DNA from 3 places in the Allokutzneria oryzae genome. Region 1 is predicted to be linked to each of the others. Evidence: riboswitches for the same ligand, from Rfam matches in the RefSeq annotation. Region 1 holds a riboswitch; each other region holds the start of a gene.
What was found. Region 1 has a riboswitch for S-adenosylmethionine ahead of thrC (threonine synthase). Riboswitches for the same ligand answer to the same signal wherever they lie in the genome.
Positions count from the first base shown of each region.

Region 2: linked by a shared signal. The riboswitch ahead of ACFFQA_RS30510 (aminotransferase class V-fold PLP-dependent enzyme) and the one ahead of thrC (threonine synthase) in region 1 are both predicted to bind S-adenosylmethionine.
Region 3: linked by a shared signal. The riboswitch ahead of ACFFQA_RS24880 (methionine ABC transporter ATP-binding protein) and the one ahead of thrC (threonine synthase) in region 1 are both predicted to bind S-adenosylmethionine.

Region 1 is NZ_JBHLZU010000033.1:202,712-208,102, reverse strand. It holds gene ACFFQA_RS35500 (DNA internalization-related competence protein ComEC/Rec2) at 1-1,502, shown strand, start outside; gene thrC (threonine synthase) at 1,513-2,775, opposite strand; SAM riboswitch class I at 2,787-2,915, opposite strand; gene holA (DNA polymerase III subunit delta) at 3,055-4,035, shown strand; gene ACFFQA_RS35485 (SSI family serine proteinase inhibitor) at 4,644-4,946, opposite strand.
Region 2 is NZ_JBHLZU010000026.1:411,419-416,809, forward strand. It holds gene ACFFQA_RS30495 (TetR/AcrR family transcriptional regulator) at 1-396, shown strand, start outside; gene ACFFQA_RS30500 (DUF167 domain-containing protein) at 393-677, shown strand; gene ACFFQA_RS30505 (potassium/proton antiporter) at 787-2,265, shown strand; SAM riboswitch class IV at 2,573-2,687, shown strand; gene ACFFQA_RS30510 (aminotransferase class V-fold PLP-dependent enzyme) at 2,723-4,066, shown strand; gene lspA (signal peptidase II) at 4,097-4,678, shown strand; gene ACFFQA_RS30520 (RluA family pseudouridine synthase) at 4,749-5,391, shown strand, end outside.
Region 3 is NZ_JBHLZU010000020.1:95,659-101,049, forward strand. It holds gene ACFFQA_RS24865 (TatD family hydrolase) at 69-908, shown strand; gene ACFFQA_RS24870 (resuscitation-promoting factor) at 1,172-2,266, shown strand; gene rsmA (16S rRNA (adenine(1518)-N(6)/adenine(1519)-N(6))-dimethyltransferase RsmA) at 2,358-3,230, shown strand; SAM riboswitch class I at 3,384-3,474, shown strand; gene ACFFQA_RS24880 (methionine ABC transporter ATP-binding protein) at 3,685-4,698, shown strand; gene ACFFQA_RS24885 (methionine ABC transporter permease) at 4,695-5,378, shown strand.

The DNA.
Region 1 (5,391 bases):
TGTGCTTTGTCGTGCTGGCCCGGCCGGAGCCGAGCGTGCTGCGAGCGGCGGCGATGGGCGGGGTCACGCTGCTGGCGTTGGTGTTGGGGCGCAAGGGATCCGCGCTACCCGCACTGGCCGGAGCCGTGATCGTTCTGCTGCTGTTCGATCCGAGCCTGGCCACCACGCCCGGCTTCGCGCTGTCGGTGCTGGCGACCTCGGCGCTGGTGGTTCTCGCGCCGAGGTGGGCCGGAGCGCTTCGCGACCGTGGGGTGCCCGTGGGGCTGGCGGAGGCCATCGCCGTTCCGGCGGCGGCGCAGCTCGCAACGGCCCCGGTGATCGCGGCGATCTCCGGGCAGATCAGCCTGGTGGCGATCCCGGCCAACCTGCTCGCGGCCCCTGTGGTCGCTCCCGCGACGGTCTTGGGAGTGCTCGCCGCGGTGGCGTCGACGGTGCACGAGTCGATCGCTGAGTTCCTGGTGCACCTGGCGGGGCCGGAGGTGTGGTGGCTGATCACCGTCGGACGGCACGCGGCGGCGGTCCCCGACAACGGCATCGCCTGGCCCGCGGGTGTGCTCGGCGGCCTGTTGCTGACCGCGTTGCTCGTCGTGCTCGTGGTGCTGTGGCGGAGCCCTCGGTTCCGCATCCTGTTGGTGCTCGGCGTGGTGGCGCTGCTGCTGGTGACCGTTCCGGCGAAGCTGATCAGTCCACAGTGGCCGGTTCGCGGCTGGGCGGCGGTGGCCTGCGACGTCGGCCAGGGAGACGCGGTGGTGCTGGCGGTGGCCGAACCAGGTCGCGCGGTGTTGGTTGACACCGGCCCGGAACCGTTGGCGGTCAACGCGTGCCTGGACCGGCTCGACGTGGACCGGATCCCGCTGGTGGTACTGAGCCACCTGCACGCCGACCACATCGGTGGCCTTGCGGCAGTGCTGGCGGAGCGATCCGTGGGAGCCGTCGCGGTAGGACCGCTGCGAGAACCCGCGTGGGCGATGAAGGAGGTGCGCAAGACCGTTGAGGAAGCCGGGGTCGCGTTGATCGAGCTGGGCCGCGACCAGCGGATGGAGTGGCCCGGACTGGTGCTGGAGGTGCTGGCGCCACTGCGCTCGCCCGAGCCGCGGACATCGGAGACGCCGTTGTCCGGCACAGTCGTCAACGACTCGTCATTGGTGCTGCGAGCGCACACAGCAGCCGGGCGGGTGTTGCTGACCGGAGACATCGAGCTGTCCACCCAGGCCGAGCTCCTGGCGTCCACAGTGGATCTCAGCGCGGAGGTGCTCAAGGTTCCGCACCACGGTTCCCGGTACAGCCTGCCCAGGTTCCTCGCCGCGGTGCGGCCTCGCGTCGCACTGATCTGCGTGGGCTCGGGCAACGACTACGGCCACCCGAGCCCACTGGTACTGCAAGCACTCGCCGATGTGCGCGTCCTGCGCACCGACCAGGACGGTGACGTCGCCGTTCTGTCCACTCAGGACGGTCTGGCGACCGCGCGGAGAGGAGAACCACGACCACCGCCTCGGCGGTGACCGCCTTGCCTCACAGGCCGAGGGCCTCGCGGACGGCGGCGCTCGACGGTGGCACGGTGGCACGCGGGCCGACCTTGTCCTGGACCGCGTCGAGGGTCTTGAGCCCGTCACCGGTGATCAGCAGCACCGTCTCGGCGTCCGGGTCGAGCTGGCCGGACTCGATCAGCTTCTTCGCCGTCGCGACGGTGACACCGCCCGCGGTCTCGGCGAAGATGCCCTCGGTGCGGGCCAGCAGCCGGATGGCGTCCACGACTTCCTCGTCGCTGACGTGCTCCACCGATCCGTTGGTGCGGCGCACCGTGTCCAGCACGTACGGGCCGTCGGCCGGGGCGCCGATCGCCAGCGAGCGGGCGATCGTGTCCGGCTTGACCGGCTGGATCACGTCGTGGCCTGCCTGGAAGGCGGCGGCGACGGGGGAGCAGCCGGTGGCCTGCGCGCCGAAGACGCGGTACGGCGTCGGTTCCACCAGGTCCAGCTCGCCCAGCTCACGGAAGGCCTTGTCCACCTTGGTCAGCTGCGAGCCGGAGGCCACCGGCACCACGATCTGCTGCGGCAGGCGCCAGCCGAGCTGCTCGGCGACCTCGTAACCGAGGGTCTTGGAGCCCTCCGCGTAGTACGGGCGGACGTTGACGTTGACGAACGCCCAGTCCTCGTGGTCGGCGGCCAGCTCGGTGGCCAGGCGGTTCACGTCGTCGTAGTTGCCGTCCACCGCGATCAGCGCGCCGTCGTACACGGCGGTGGTCAGCACCTTCGCCCGCTCCAGAGAGGAGGGGATCAGCACGACCGACTCCCAGCCGGCGCGCGCGGCGGCCGCGGCGACGGCGTTGGCCAGGTTGCCGGTGGAGGGGCAGGCCAGCACGGTGAACCCGAGCTGGCGGGCGGCGGCCAGGGCCACCGCGACCACGCGGTCCTTGAAGGAGTGCGTGGGGTTGCCGGTGTCGTCCTTCACCCACAGCTTGCGCACGCCGAGGGCCGCCGCCAGGCGGTCGGCCTTGACCAGCCGGGTCAGGCCGGGATCGGTGTTGGGGTGTTCCCGCACGTCGGCGGGCACCGGGAGGAGGTTGCGGTAGCGCCAGATGGAACGCGGTCCCGCCTCGATCTCCGCGCGGGTGATCTTGCCGAAGTCGTAGCCGACCTCAAGGGGGCCGAAACACTCCGAACACGCGAACTCCGCGGCGAGCGGTACCTCGTTGCCGCACTCGCGGCACACCAGGGCGCGGGCCGGGCCGAGGTCGAACTGGCGGGCGCTGCGGCGCGCCTCAATGGTCGTCATCGCGAGGTCTCTCCTCATCTTTCCCGCTTGTGCGGGCCGGATTTGGCACCGTGATCGCCGTTCGCCTCGCGGAGTCCGCTGAGCTGACGTCGGTTGCCGGGGTGTCGTAGGGCCGATCCCTCTACCCCTCTGGATGAGCTGTTCAGTTGTGGGTGGGCGGCGCGCTCGGCGCTGTCCGGCGGTAACGCTACGGCAACGTCCCGGCGGGCAGCCACCGTTGCCCACGATGCGGGACGTGCGCCGCCGTCCGCCGTCGGACCCCCGTGCGAGGATGGCGGGGTGAGTGCTCCCGCCGTCGCGCCAGCCCCGTTGCACCTGGTCATCGGAGAGGAAGAGCTCCTCGTCGAGCGTTCGGTCCGGGCCGCCCTGGACGCCGCGCGACAGGCCGATCCCGAGGCCGAGCTGAGGCGGGTCCGGGTGACCGATCTCACTCCGCCCGAGCTGGCCGAGCTGCTCAGCCCCTCGCTGTTCGCCGAGGGGCGCGTCATCGTGCTGGAGGCGGCGCAGGAGGCGGGCAAGGAGATCGCCGAGGCGGTGCTGTCCTACATCCGCGACCCGGCCGACGGCGTGACGCTGGTCGTGACCCACACCGGCGGCGGCCGGGGCAAGCTCGCCAAGGAGCTGCCCACCGCGCTGCGCAAGGCGGGGGCCGCGGTCGCCGAGTGCGCCAAGCTCACCAAGGCCAGTGAGCGGGAATCCTTTGTGCGCAACGAGGTCCGGCGCGCGGGTGGCAAGATCGACGGCCCCGCGATGGCCGCGTTGATGGAGACGGTCGGCAACGACCTGCGCGAGCTCTCCGCCGCCGCGTCGCAGCTCGTCGCCGACACCGGCGGCAAGGTCGACGAGCAGGCAGTGCGCCGCTACCACCGCGGCCGCGCCGAGGTGACCGGCTTCGCCGTGGCGGAGAAGGCCGTCACCGGCGACCGCACCGCCGCACTGGAGTCGCTGCGCTGGGCACTGCAGCTGGGCGTCCCGCACGTCCTGCTCGCCGACGCGCTCGCCGACGCGGTGCGCACGATCGCCAGGGTGGCCGGTGTCGGGCGGGCCGACCCGTTCCAGCTCGCCGGGCAGCTCGGCATGCCGCCGTGGAAGGTCAAGAAGGCGCTCGGGCAGGCGCAGGGCTGGTCGCCGGAGGGGCTCGCCGAGGCGATGGGGCTGGTCGCCACGCTCAACGCCGAGGTCAAGGGCATGGCGGCCAGCGCGGACTACGCGGTGGAGCGCGCGGTGCTGAAGGTGGTCGCGGCGCGCAACCGCGGCTGAGCGGGCAGGGCGGCGGCGGGGGCTCCTCGGCCAGCGGCTGCCGAGGAACCCCCGCCTGTCTGGTGAACCCGGGAGAAAACCCAGGTCAGAAGCTGTGAACCGGGTGCGTCTTCTGCTCTGCCGCGCGGTGCCCGAGGACGGCGTCGGACGCACTCGCGGTGAGAGGTGCACATCCCGTCGTGCAGTGTGGAGCGAACTCGACATTCATTCGGGTGAAGTTTTCCTTCGCCTTCGCCACCGGGCGCCGCCGCGGGCTCCCGGACGGGCGGTTACCGCCCGTGGGGACAGAGGTCGGCGTCACTCTCTTGGCGGGCTGTCTTCTGGATTTTCGGCCACGGACAGTACGAGGGTGCGATGGGCCGAACGTTGTCCTTCCGGCATGTGCCGGGTGAGTGGCCGGACAAAACGGAACCCGCTGGCGGTTCGACGTCAAGTCGGGCAAACGGTTGCAGAGGATTGGTGGTCTTCAGCAGGATCTGAAGGTGTTTCTCTGAAATTCATGTCAATCCAGCCGTCGAGTGGTTTCCCTGGCGGCCGATGTGTGTGCCATGTGAGGTTATCTGATTGTGCGATCAACAAGTTGCGTCGGGGTGCTTGTTGAGAACCAATCAGAACCTGAATACCGGACCGGTCAGTGCGGTCAGTACGCAACTGTTCGGGAAAGTCATTCGCTGCCGCATCGGACGGCCCTTCCAGAAGCCGGTGGAGGTGACGGTGATCGGGTCGTAGATCAGCGGGCACGCCGTGTTCGGATTGATATTGAGCGCGGTCACGTCGCCGCCGACCTTGCTCAGTTCCGTGCAGGTCGGGCGGGGTGCGGGGTGTGTCCCCCCGGCGGGCGAGCAGGTCAGCACCACCCGCCTGGCGCGAGGTGAGACGGTCTCCCCGGGGTTGCTCGACAGGACGAGCACCGAGATCGACGCCGCGGCGTGGGGGACCGCCTCGGCCGGTGTCGCCAGTGTGGGGAGCAGTACTACTCCCGCGATCGGGGCGAACCGAAGCAGTCGGTTCCTGAACATTTTTTACCTTTCAGTGAAATATGTCCGGACAGGTTGTGGGTGGTCGTGGTGTCCACACCTGGAATACGTAGCGGGCTCATGGTGGCGCTCAGTGAGCGTGCTCACAGATGGGGGGCGCTGGGCGTGATCCCTCCAACGGCGGTATGCGCCCTGCTATTCGAGGGAACCATGATTTCCTGCGCAACCAAGCCTTGCAATCCACGCGTTCTTGGGGTGGTATCTAAGGCGGTCGAGGGGGCTTCGAGCTGCGCCTCGGAAGACCAGGGTGCTTCGAAGGGAATTTGGCCGGATAACTCGTTCATACGCGCTTGTCGGTCCCGCCGATAATTCCTGTCGA
Region 2 (5,391 bases), on a different contig from region 1:
TGGGAGACCGAGCACACCGAGGCGGTGATCACCGCGGTGCAGGACGAGCCGGACCCGCTGCGGCGGCTGCGGTTGCTGATCGCCACGGTGATCTCCGAGGACGGCGCCGACGCGTCCGTGGAGCTCGCGCTGCTCGCCGCGGCCGATGATCCGCTCGTGGCACCGGTTCTGCACCGCGTCACCGAGCGGCGGGTCGACTACATCGCCGCGGTGGTCGGAGAACTTGGCTTCGCGCGGCCGAAAGCGCGACGGCGGGCGCTGATGGCGTACTCCGCCTACCTCGGGCACGCGCAGCTTCGGCGGATGGCGGGCGACATGCTGCCGGGATCCCGTGCGGCGCAACGGGTCTATCTCGACGAGATGGTCGCGTTGCTGAGCGAGGGACTCGGTGAGTGAGCGGGTTCAGGTTCGCGGTGCGCGTCAAACCCGGTGCCCGCAAGGACTCCGTCGGCGGCAGGTGGGACGCGGGGGACCGGCCCGCGCTCGTGGTCGCCGTTGCCGCTCCCGCTGTTGAGGGGAAGGCCAATGAGGCCGTGCGCCGGGCGCTGGCGAGGGCGTTCGGCGTGCGGCGCCAGGATGTCGCCGTGGTGAGCGGGGATCGCGGTCGTGACAAGGTGATCGAGCTCGACCCGTGCCCGGAGGACGCCGCGCGGCGGCTCGCCGAGCTGCTCGGTTGAGGGTTACACCGCTTTCGAAACACGAGATCAACGACTCGTCATATCCGAGTTCTTGCGCACAGCGGCGACAATGGACCCCAGGTAACACGGCGCGAGCGCTGGAGGCGGAGTGACGGAGCTGTCGCTGGGACTCGGGATCGGCTCGTTGGTGGTGCTGATCGCGGTGCTCGCGGTGCGGGCCTCGGTGCGGCTGGGACTACCGTCACTGTTGCTCTACCTCGGGATCGGGCTGTTACTCGGCGAGGCGGGCTTCGGCATCCTCTTCAGCGATGCCCGGCTGACCCAGTACCTCGGTCTCGCCGCGCTGGTGGTGATCCTCGCGGAAGGCGGGCTCACGACGCGGTGGACCAACGTCCGCCCCGCGCTCGGGCTCGGCATCGCGATGTCCACTGTGGCCGTCGCGGTCAGCATCGGCGTCACCGGGGCTGGGCTGCACCTGCTGCTCGGCCTCGACTGGCGGACCGCGTTGCTGTGGGGCGCGGTGGTCTCCTCCACCGACGCCGCCGCGGTGTTCAGCGTCCTGCGCGGCTTGGGGGTGCACCGCAGGATCTCCGGGACTCTTGAGCTGGAGTCGGGGCTCAACGACGCGCCGGTCTACATCGCCGTCGTCCTCCTCGCCGGAAGCGACCCGGTCAGCTGGTGGACACCGGGGCTGGTGGTCTACGAGCTCGCGGTCGGCGCGGTCGTCGGCATCGCGCTCGGCTGGTTCGGCAGCCAGGCCCTGCGTCGCGCGGCGCTCCCCGCGACCGGTCTCTATCCACTTGCGACAGTCGCGGTCTGCGTGCTCGCCTACTCGGCGGGACAGGAGCTGCACGCCTCAGGCCTGCTCGCCACCTACGTCGCCGGGCTGGTGCTGGGCAACGCGAGGCTGCCGCACCGCGCCGACACGCTCTCGTTCGTGGAAGGACTGGGCTGGCTCTCGCAGATCGGCCTGTTCGTGTTGCTGGGCCTCTACGCCTCGCCGGGGCGGCTGCCCAGCGTCATCGTCCCGGCGTTGATCACCGGTGCGGTGCTGGTGCTCCTCGCCCGGCCGCTGTCGGTGTTCGCCTCGGCGCTGCCCTTCCGGGTGCCGTGGCGGGAACAGGTGTTCCTCTCCTGGTCCGGGCTTCGCGGTGCGGTGCCGATCGTGCTCGCGCTGATCCCGGTCACCGAGGAGGTTCCCGGCGCGCAGCAGCTGATCGACGTGGTGTTCGTGCTCGTGGTGGTGCTGACGCTGATCCAGGGCACGACACTGCCGCTGGTGGCCCGCGTGCTCGGGTTGGTGCGTCGCGGCGAGCCGCAGGAGATCCAGGTCGACGCGGCCCCGCTCGACGAGCTCGGCGCGGAGCTGTTGCAGGTGCGCGTCCCGGACGGCTCGAAGCTGCACGGCGTCTACATCAGCGAGCTGCGCCTGCCGGTGGGTGCCACGGTGAGCCTCGTGGTGCGCGGGAGATCCGGCTTCACCCCGCAGATGACCACGCGCGTGCAGGTGGGCGACCAGCTTTTGATCGTGACCACCGAGGACGTGCGCGAGGTCGCGGAGCGCAGGATCCGAGCGGTCGACCGGGCCGGCCGCTATGCGCGGTGGAAGGGCGAGCTGGGGGACTGACCTCCGCCGTTCGGGAGCTCGGGTCGAGCGCAACCCTGCCCGTTACCTTGTGTGCCAAGACTGTGCGAGTTCTGGCCGGGAACGCTTTGCCTTGTGGGAGCAGTTCCGGGGCGCATGTGCTGCGGGCTGTCCCACGGCGAGGTCTTCGGCGGCTGCCCAGTTGGTTCCAGGGCTAGGTGTACAACTCGGCATTGCGCGCTGCTTCCCTTGGCGCGCAACGCCTTCTGGAGGTTGTGCCGTGGATCGCATTCCAGGATCTGGACGGGGGCTGGCGCGTTCGCCCGGCGTCGGCTAGCTTCGGGTGCAAGGTCATGAGTGCCAGCGTCAAGCCCTAGCTTGCTGGTCGGCAACCCTCCAACCGCGGTGGGGTGCCCTAGGTGAGGACCTGGTTCGCCGTGAGGTACGGCGGACAAGCGCGGACTCCCCGGTGAGTCCCGACGGACTCACGGAGGTCGCAGTGTCGCTCGCGTTCGCCCCCATCCGCTCCTCGGTTCCCGCCGTCGTGGGCTCGCGGCTGACGGTTCCGCTGGTCACCGGTGAGCTGGTGCCCTACGCCAACCTCGACCACGCCGCCAGCGCCCCGTGCCTGGAGCAGGTCCGCGACGCCGTCGACGAGCTGCTGCCCTGGTACGCCAGCGTGCACCGGGGCGCCGGCTTCGCCTCCCAGGTCTGCACCCGCATCTACGAGCAGGCCCGGCACGCGGTGCGCCGCTTCGTCGGGGCCCGCCAGACCGACGCGGTCGTGTTCACCCGCAACACCACGGACTCGCTGAACCTGTTGGCGCGCAGCGTTCCCAAGGGCACCAGCGTCTTCGTCTTCGACACCGACCACCACGCCGCGCTGCTGCCGTGGCGCGGTCCGCGGGTCAACCGGCTGCGCACCCCCGCGACGCCCGCCGAGGCCGTGCGCGTGCTCGACGAAGCCCTCAAGGCAGCCCCGGTCGGTCCCCGCCTCGTGGTGATCACCGGCGCCTCCAACGTCACCGGCGAGGTGTGGCCGGTCAACGACCTCGTCCGGTGCGCGCACTCGCACGGCGCACGGACGGTGCTCGACGCCGCGCAGCTCGCCCCGCACCGACCGGTCGACGCCAGCGCGAGCGAGGTGGACTACGTCGTGCTGTCCGGGCACAAGCTCTACGCGCCGTTCGGCGCGGGTGCGCTGGTCGGTCGCTCGGACTGGTTGCAGCAGGCAGAGCCGTACCTGCTCGGCGGCGGTGCCACCCGCAACGTCGTCGACTGGGGCGACCACCTGGGCGTGAGCTGGTCGAAGGTGCCCGAGCGGCACGAGGCGGGCTCGCCGAACGTGGTCGGCGTGCACGCGCTCGCCGTGGCCTGCGGAGTGCTGGCGCGGCAGCGCTGGGAGGACGTCAAAGCGCACGAGGACAAGCTGTTCACCCAGCTCAAGGCCGGTCTGGCCACGGTGCCGGGGTTCCGTGAGCTGACGCTGTTCGGCGACGAGGCCCCCGACCGGGTCGGCGTCGTCAGCTTCACCGTCGACGGGCACGATGCCGGGCTGCTGGCGGCGATCCTGTCCGCCGAGTACGGCATCGGCGTGCGGGACGGCGCGTTCTGCGCGCACATCGCCACCAAGCGGCTGATCTCCGACAGCGGCGCCGATGGCGGACGCGCGCTGCGCATCAGCCTCGGCCTCGGCAACAACGCCGAGCACGTCTCGCGGGTGGTCGGCGCGCTGCGGCGGATCGTCACGGACGGCCCGAAGTGGAACTACGAGCTCGTCGACGGCCGCTGGACTCCGCGGAACGACCCGCGCCCGCTGCCGCCGTTCCTGGCCGACGTCTGATCCGCGACGCTGGTCAGGGACAATGGCCGGGTGAGCGACAATGACCCGGTGAGCACCGAGGGCACCACACCGACCCCCGAGCCGCCGCCACGCAGACTCGGACTGTTCGCCGGGTTGGCCGTGGTCGTGCTCGGGCTGGACATCGTCACCAAGCTCTGGGCGGTCGCCACCCTGGAGGGCCAGGAGCCGATCCGGCTCTTCGGAGGCGCGCTCTACCTGGTGCTCGTCCGCAACCCGGGCGCGGCGTGGTCCATCGGCGCCGACTACACCTGGCTGCTGTCGCTGATCATGGCCGCGGTCGCGGCTGCCATCCTGTTCTTCGCGCCCCGCCTGCGCTCGGGCGGCTGGGCGGCCGGGCTCGGCCTCGTGCTGGCCGGGGCGCTTGGCAACCTCGGCGACCGGCTGTTCCGCCCGCCGGGCTTCCTGCACGGCCACGTCGTGGACTTCCTGTCGCTGTTCGCCCCGGACGGCTCGGTCTGGCCGGTGTTCAACGTCGCCGACTCCGCGATCTGCGTCGGCGGCGCGCTGATCGTGCTGATGGCGCTGCTCGGCCGGGAGTACGACGGCACGCTGATCGAGAAGAAGTCCTCGAAGAAGGGAACCTCGTCGTGAGCGAGCTTGCGAGCGAACCATTCACCACAGCGGCTTCGCTCACGATCCACCGAGCTTGCGAGGTGGGCTCGTGAGCGCACGCACCCTGCCGGTGCCGGACGGCCTGGAGGGCATGCGCGTCGACGCGGGCCTGTCGAAGCTGCTCGGCCTGTCCCGCACGGTCGTCGCCGGGCTCACCGAGAACGGCGACGTCCTGGTGGACGGCCGTCCCGTCGGCAAGTCCGACCGGCTCACCGCGGGCTCCTGGCTGGAGATCACCCTGCCGGAGCCGGAGCGCCCGGTGGAGGTCCAGGCCATCGCGGTCGAGGGCCTTGAGGTGCTGCACGAGGACGACGACATCGTGGTGGTCGACAAGCCGGTCGGCGTCGCGGTCCACCCGAGCCCCGGCTGGACCGGCCCCACGGTGGTCGGCGGCCTCGCGGCGGCGGGCGTGCGCATCGCGACCTCCGGCGCGGCGGAGCGCCAGGGGGTCGTGCACCGCCTGGACGCCGGGACCACGGGCGTGATGGTCGTCGCGAAGAGCGAGCACGCCTACTCGGTGCTGAAGCGGGCGTTCAAGGAGCGCACCGTGGACAAGGGCTACCACGCCTTGGTCCAGGGCCACCCCGACCCGTCCCGCGGCACCATCGACGCGCCGATCGACCGCCACCCCAAGCACGACTACAAGTTCGCGGTGATGAACGGCGGCAAGGACTCGATCACCCACTACGAGG
Region 3 (5,391 bases), on a different contig from region 1:
CCATCCGTAGGCTAGGCCGCCGTGTGTACCCGTGTGCTGACTCCCCGGCGCCTCCCGGCGGCGTCGCGGTGAGCGGGGAACGCAAGGGCGAACGCCCCCCGCTTCCCGAGCCGCTTCCGGCCGCCGCCGTCGACTCGCACACCCACCTCGACGCGTGCGGATGCGTGAGCGCCGCCGACGTGGCCGCCGCCATGGACCGCGCCAACTCCGCCGGTGTCGCGCGGGCGATCACCGTCGCCGACGACCTCGCCGCGGCGCGGTGGGCGGCCGAGGCGGCCACCTGGGACGAGCGGGTCTTCGCCGCCGTCGCCATCCACCCGACCCGGACCTCGACGTTCACCGACGCCGACCGCGCCGAGCTGGAGAAGCTCGCCGGGCAGCCGAAGGTCGTCGCGATCGGCGAGACCGGTCTGGACTACTACTGGGACTACTCGCCGCACGACGCGCAGGCCGAGGCGTTCCGGTGGCACATCGACCTGGCCAAGCGGGTCGGCAAGCCGCTGATGATCCACGACCGGGACGCGCACGAGGACATCCTGCGCGTGCTGGACGAGGAAGGTGCGCCGGACCAGGTCGTCTTCCACTGCTTCTCCGGCGACGCGGACTTCGCGCGCCGCTGTCTGGACGCCGGGTACGTGCTGTCCTTCGCGGGCGCGGTCACCTTCCGCAACGCCAAGGCGCTGCGCGAGGCCGCGCTCCTGGTCCCGGCCGAGCAGATGCTCGTCGAGACCGACGCCCCCTTCCTCACCCCCCACCCGTTCCGCGGCAGGCCGAACGAGCCGTACTGCGTCGCGTACACCCTGCGCGACCTCGCCGAGCTGCGCGGGGACGACCTCGCCGAGCTCGCCGCCGCCACCACCGCCACCGCCGAACGGGTCTTCCGGTTCCAGGAGGTTGTCGCGCCGTGAGCGACTCCGGCAGATACCAAGATGATCAGCCCGGCGACGTGACCGAGCACACAGTCGAGATTCCGGTTGTTGTCGACGACGCCGACGTCCGTTACGGTCCCGTGACCGATAGCCGGGGTGGGGACATCCCGGGCGGTCGACCGAGCGCCACCTGGGTGGGCCCGGTGCCGGAGGTGTCGCCGGAGTCCTGTCGGGGGAACGACGGCGGCCGTGCCACGGCGGACCGCCTCCCCCTGCCCGGAGGCCCGACGTCTGGACCACCTGTGAAGAGCACGCTGGTCAGGGCGGCAGCAGCCGCCACCCTCCTGGTCGTCACCGGCGGTGGAGCCACCGCCATCGCGATGGACAAGACCATCACGATCACCGTCGACGACGAGCAGCGCCAGGTGCACACGTTCGCCGGAACCGTGCTCGGCGCGCTGGACAGCGCGGGCCTGAACGCGGGGACGCGTGACGCGCTCGCCCCCGCCGGGCACGCCGCGATCATCGACGGCAGCCGGATCGTGCTCAAGCGCGGCCGCAAGCTGATGCTCACCGTGGACGGCAAGCGGCGCGAGGTGTGGACCACCGCGCTCACCGTCGACGAGGCCATGCGCCACCTGGGCATGCGCCACGACGGCGCGCTCCTGTCCGCCGACCGGCACCAGCGCATCCCGCTGGAGGGCATGGCGCTGGACCTCAAGACCGCCAAGCTGGTCACCCTCGTCGACGGCGGGCAGCCGCCGCGCGAGGTCGCCACCAACGCCACCTCCGTCGAGGACCTGCTCAAGGAGCAGAACGTCGCCCTGGAACAGGACGACACGGTGAAGCCGGAGCCCAAGACCCCGCTCACCAGCGAGAAGATGCAGATCGAGGTCACGCGCACCCGGTTCACCGAGCTCGTCGAGAAGGTCAAGGTCGACCCGCCCGAGGAGAAGCAGGAGGACTCCTCGATGAACAAGGGTGAGAAAGAGGTCCTCGAGGAGGGCGAGCCGGGTGAGAAGGAGGTCACCTACAAGGTGATCACCGTCAACGGCAAGCGGACCAAGAAGGAAGAGGTCCGCAGCAAGGTCGTCAAGGAGCCGAAGCCGCGCAAGATCAAGGTCGGCACCAAGCCGATCGCGGACGCGGCGGTCTGGGACCGGCTCGCGCAGTGCGAGGCCACCGGCAACTGGTCGGCGGTCAGCTCCAACGGCAAGTACCACGGCGGGCTCCAGTTCGACCGGCAGACCTGGCAGGCCAACGGCGGCGGCGCCTACGCCCCGGTGGCGAGCCAGGCCTCCCGCGAGCAGCAGATCGCGATCGCCACGAAGGTCCGCGACCGCCGAGGCGGCTACAGCGCCTGGCCCCACTGCTCCGCCAAGCTCGGCCTCCGCTGACCCCCTGGTGCCATTCGCGGGCTTATGGACGCTTTCGGGGTTCCGAACAGGTCCATAAGCCCGCGAATGGCCGGGATGAGATCCTTCGGGGGTGGATGAGCGGGTTGAGGGTGTGCGGCTGCTCGGGCCCGCCGATGTGCGGCGGCTGGCCGAGGAGCTCGGGGTCCGTCCCACCAAGAAGCTGGGGCAGAACTTCGTGCACGACCCCAACACGGTTCGGCGCATCGTGGCAGGGGCGAACCTCGCCGCCGACGACGTCGCACTGGAGATCGGTCCCGGGCTCGGCTCGCTGACCCTCGCGCTGCTGTCCGCGTGCGGCTCCGTTGTCGCCGTGGAGATCGACCCCGTGCTCGCCTCGCGGCTGGAGCGGACCGCCGCCGAGCACGCTCCCGACCTCGCGTCGCGGTTGACCGTGCTGCCCGCCGACGGGATGCGGGTCAAGGCCGCCGACTTCCCGCAGCCGCCGACCGCGCTCGTGGCGAACCTGCCGTACAACGTGTCCGTGCCGGTGGTGCTGCACCTGCTCGCCGAGCTGCCCTCGCTGAACCACGGGCTGGTCATGGTCCAGGCCGAGGTCGCGGACCGGCTGGCCGCGCGCCCCGGCAGCAAGGTCTACGGGGTGCCCAGCGTGAAGGCCGCCTGGTACGCCGACGTGCGCCGGGCCGGGCCCGTGCCGCGCGCGGTGTTCTGGCCGGTGCCCAACGTCGACTCCGCGCTGGTGTCCTTCGTCCGCCGCGACCCTCCGTCCACTGTGGACCGTAAGGCGGTTTTCTCCTTGGTGGACGCCGCTTTCGCGCAGCGCCGCAAGACCCTGCGGGCCGCTCTCGCCGGGTGGGCCGGGTCCGCCGCGCTCGCCGAGGAGCACCTCGTCGCGGCGGGCGTCGATCCCACCACGCGCGGCGAGCAGCTGGACGTCGCGGACTTCGCGCGGATCGCCGAGGCGCGGGCCGCCGCCCATACCTGAGTCTGAGACCGGTATCACCCCTCGGGAACAAATCCCGGCATTCCGGTGTTCACCAGGGCGTTCGGCCGTGAGTGTGATGTGCCGAACGATCCGCTTCCTCGGGCCTGAAACGACTTGCCTTCGTCCGTCCTCGTCGGTTCTACTGTCCCAAGCAATCCATCCCGAGCGGCCGAGAGACCTGGCTCCGTGACGCCGCAGCAACCACCCGGAAACGGGCAGGTGCTAACGCCAGGACCGATGGAGTCCTCATGCTTCGCCTGCCGATGTCCGCACGTCGACCGAACCTGGTCCGTCGACGCTGTGTCGATCAGTGCCTCCGCACGGTGAGTGGCTGTCGTCGCGCATCCCGCACCGACGCCTGACCCAACTCCCCACCCCGCAAACCCCTTTCCCGTCCACAAAGGACGGTCAGGAGTGCTGCCGTCACGAGCGGCGGCCCTGCCATGGAGTCATCGTGATCACTGTTGAGAACCTGACCAAGAGCTTCCCCGGCCGAGGGGGCGAGGTCCGCGCGCTGGACGGCGTCTCCCTGGAGGTTCCCGCCGGCACGATCCTCGGCGTCGTCGGCACCAGCGGTGCTGGCAAGTCGACCCTGGCCCGCTGCATCGCGCTGCTGGAGCAGCCCGACTCCGGTTCGATCCGGGTGGACGGCACCGACCTGGTCAGCCTCTCCGGCGCCGCGCTGCGCGCCGCCCGCAGGCAGATCGGCGTCGTGCCGCAGACCGACTCCCTGCTGCGCCAGCGCACCGCCGCGGGCAACATCGCGCTCCCGCTGGAGGCGGCCAAGATCCCCGGTCCGCAGCGCAAGCAGCGCGTCGCCGAGCTGCTGGAGCTGGTCGGCCTGTCCGACAAGGCCGCCAACTACCCGGACCAGCTCTCCGGCGGTCAGCGCCAGCGCGTCGCCATCGCCCGCGCGCTCGCGGGCAGCCCCTCGGTGCTGCTCGCCGACGAGCCGACCTCGGCGCTGGACCCGGAGACCACCGGCTCCGTGCTGACCGTGCTCGACCGCGTCCGCTCCGAGCTCGGCGTCACCGTCCTCATCGTCACCCATGACATGGCCGTGGTCCGCCGGATCTGCGACGACATCGCGGTGCTTGAGCACGGTCGCGTGGTGGAGAACGGCAAGGTCCTCGACCTCGTCGCCGCCCCCGGCAGCCTCACCGCCTCGGCGCTGCTGCCCGAGCTCGACCAGGTCTCCCAGGCGCACAACGCCAACTACGACCGGGTCGCCGACATCGTGCTCGTCGGCTTCGCCGCGATCGGCGCGCTGCTGCCCGAGGCCGCCAGCAGGCACAACGTCGAGCTGTCGCTGCTCGGCGGCGGCATGACCCGGCTCAACGACACCCCCGTCGCCCGGTTCCGCATCGCGCTCAACGGTGAGCGCGCCGACGCCGCCCTCAAGTGGATCGGCGAGCGCGGTGCCGTCGTCCGCCACAAGCCCACCCTGGTTGCGGGGACTGCTGCGTGAGAACCGAGACACCCTGGTCCAAGGTCTTCGAGCTGCTCGCCGAGACGGGGTGGGAAACGCTGTACATGGTGGCGCTGTCCGCCGTGTTCGCCCTGATCGGCGGCCTGCCGCTCGGCGTGCTGCTGCACGTGACCTCGCCGGGAGGACTGCGCCCGCAGGCGCTGACCCACCGGCTGCTCAACCTCGTCGTGGACATCGGCAGGTCGCTGCCGTTCGTGATCCTGCTGATCGCGTTGCTCCCGGTGACGCGCTCGATCATCGGCACGACGCTCGGCAGCACCGCCGCGGTCGTCCCGCTGACGGTCGGCGCGATCCCGTTCCTCGCCCGGCTCGTCGAAGGCGCGCTGCGCGAGGTGGACACCTCCGTGGTGGAGGCCGCGATCACCACCGGCGCGACCAAGCCGCACATCGTCCGCGGCGTGCTGCTGCGCGAGGCCGCGCCCGCGCTCGTCGCCGGGATCGGCGTCACCGTGATCGCGCTGATCGGCTACTCCGCCATGGCGGGCGTGGTCGGCGGCGGTGGTCTCGGCGACCTCGCGATCCGCTACGGCTACCAGCGCTTCGACACCAGGGTGCTGATCAGCACCGTCGTGGTCCTCGGCGTGTTCGCCCGCCTCGTGCAGTACCTGTTCGACCTCGGCGCCCGCGGCATCGACCGCCGCCGCCGCGTCACCGTCTGAGGCGTCCCCCACC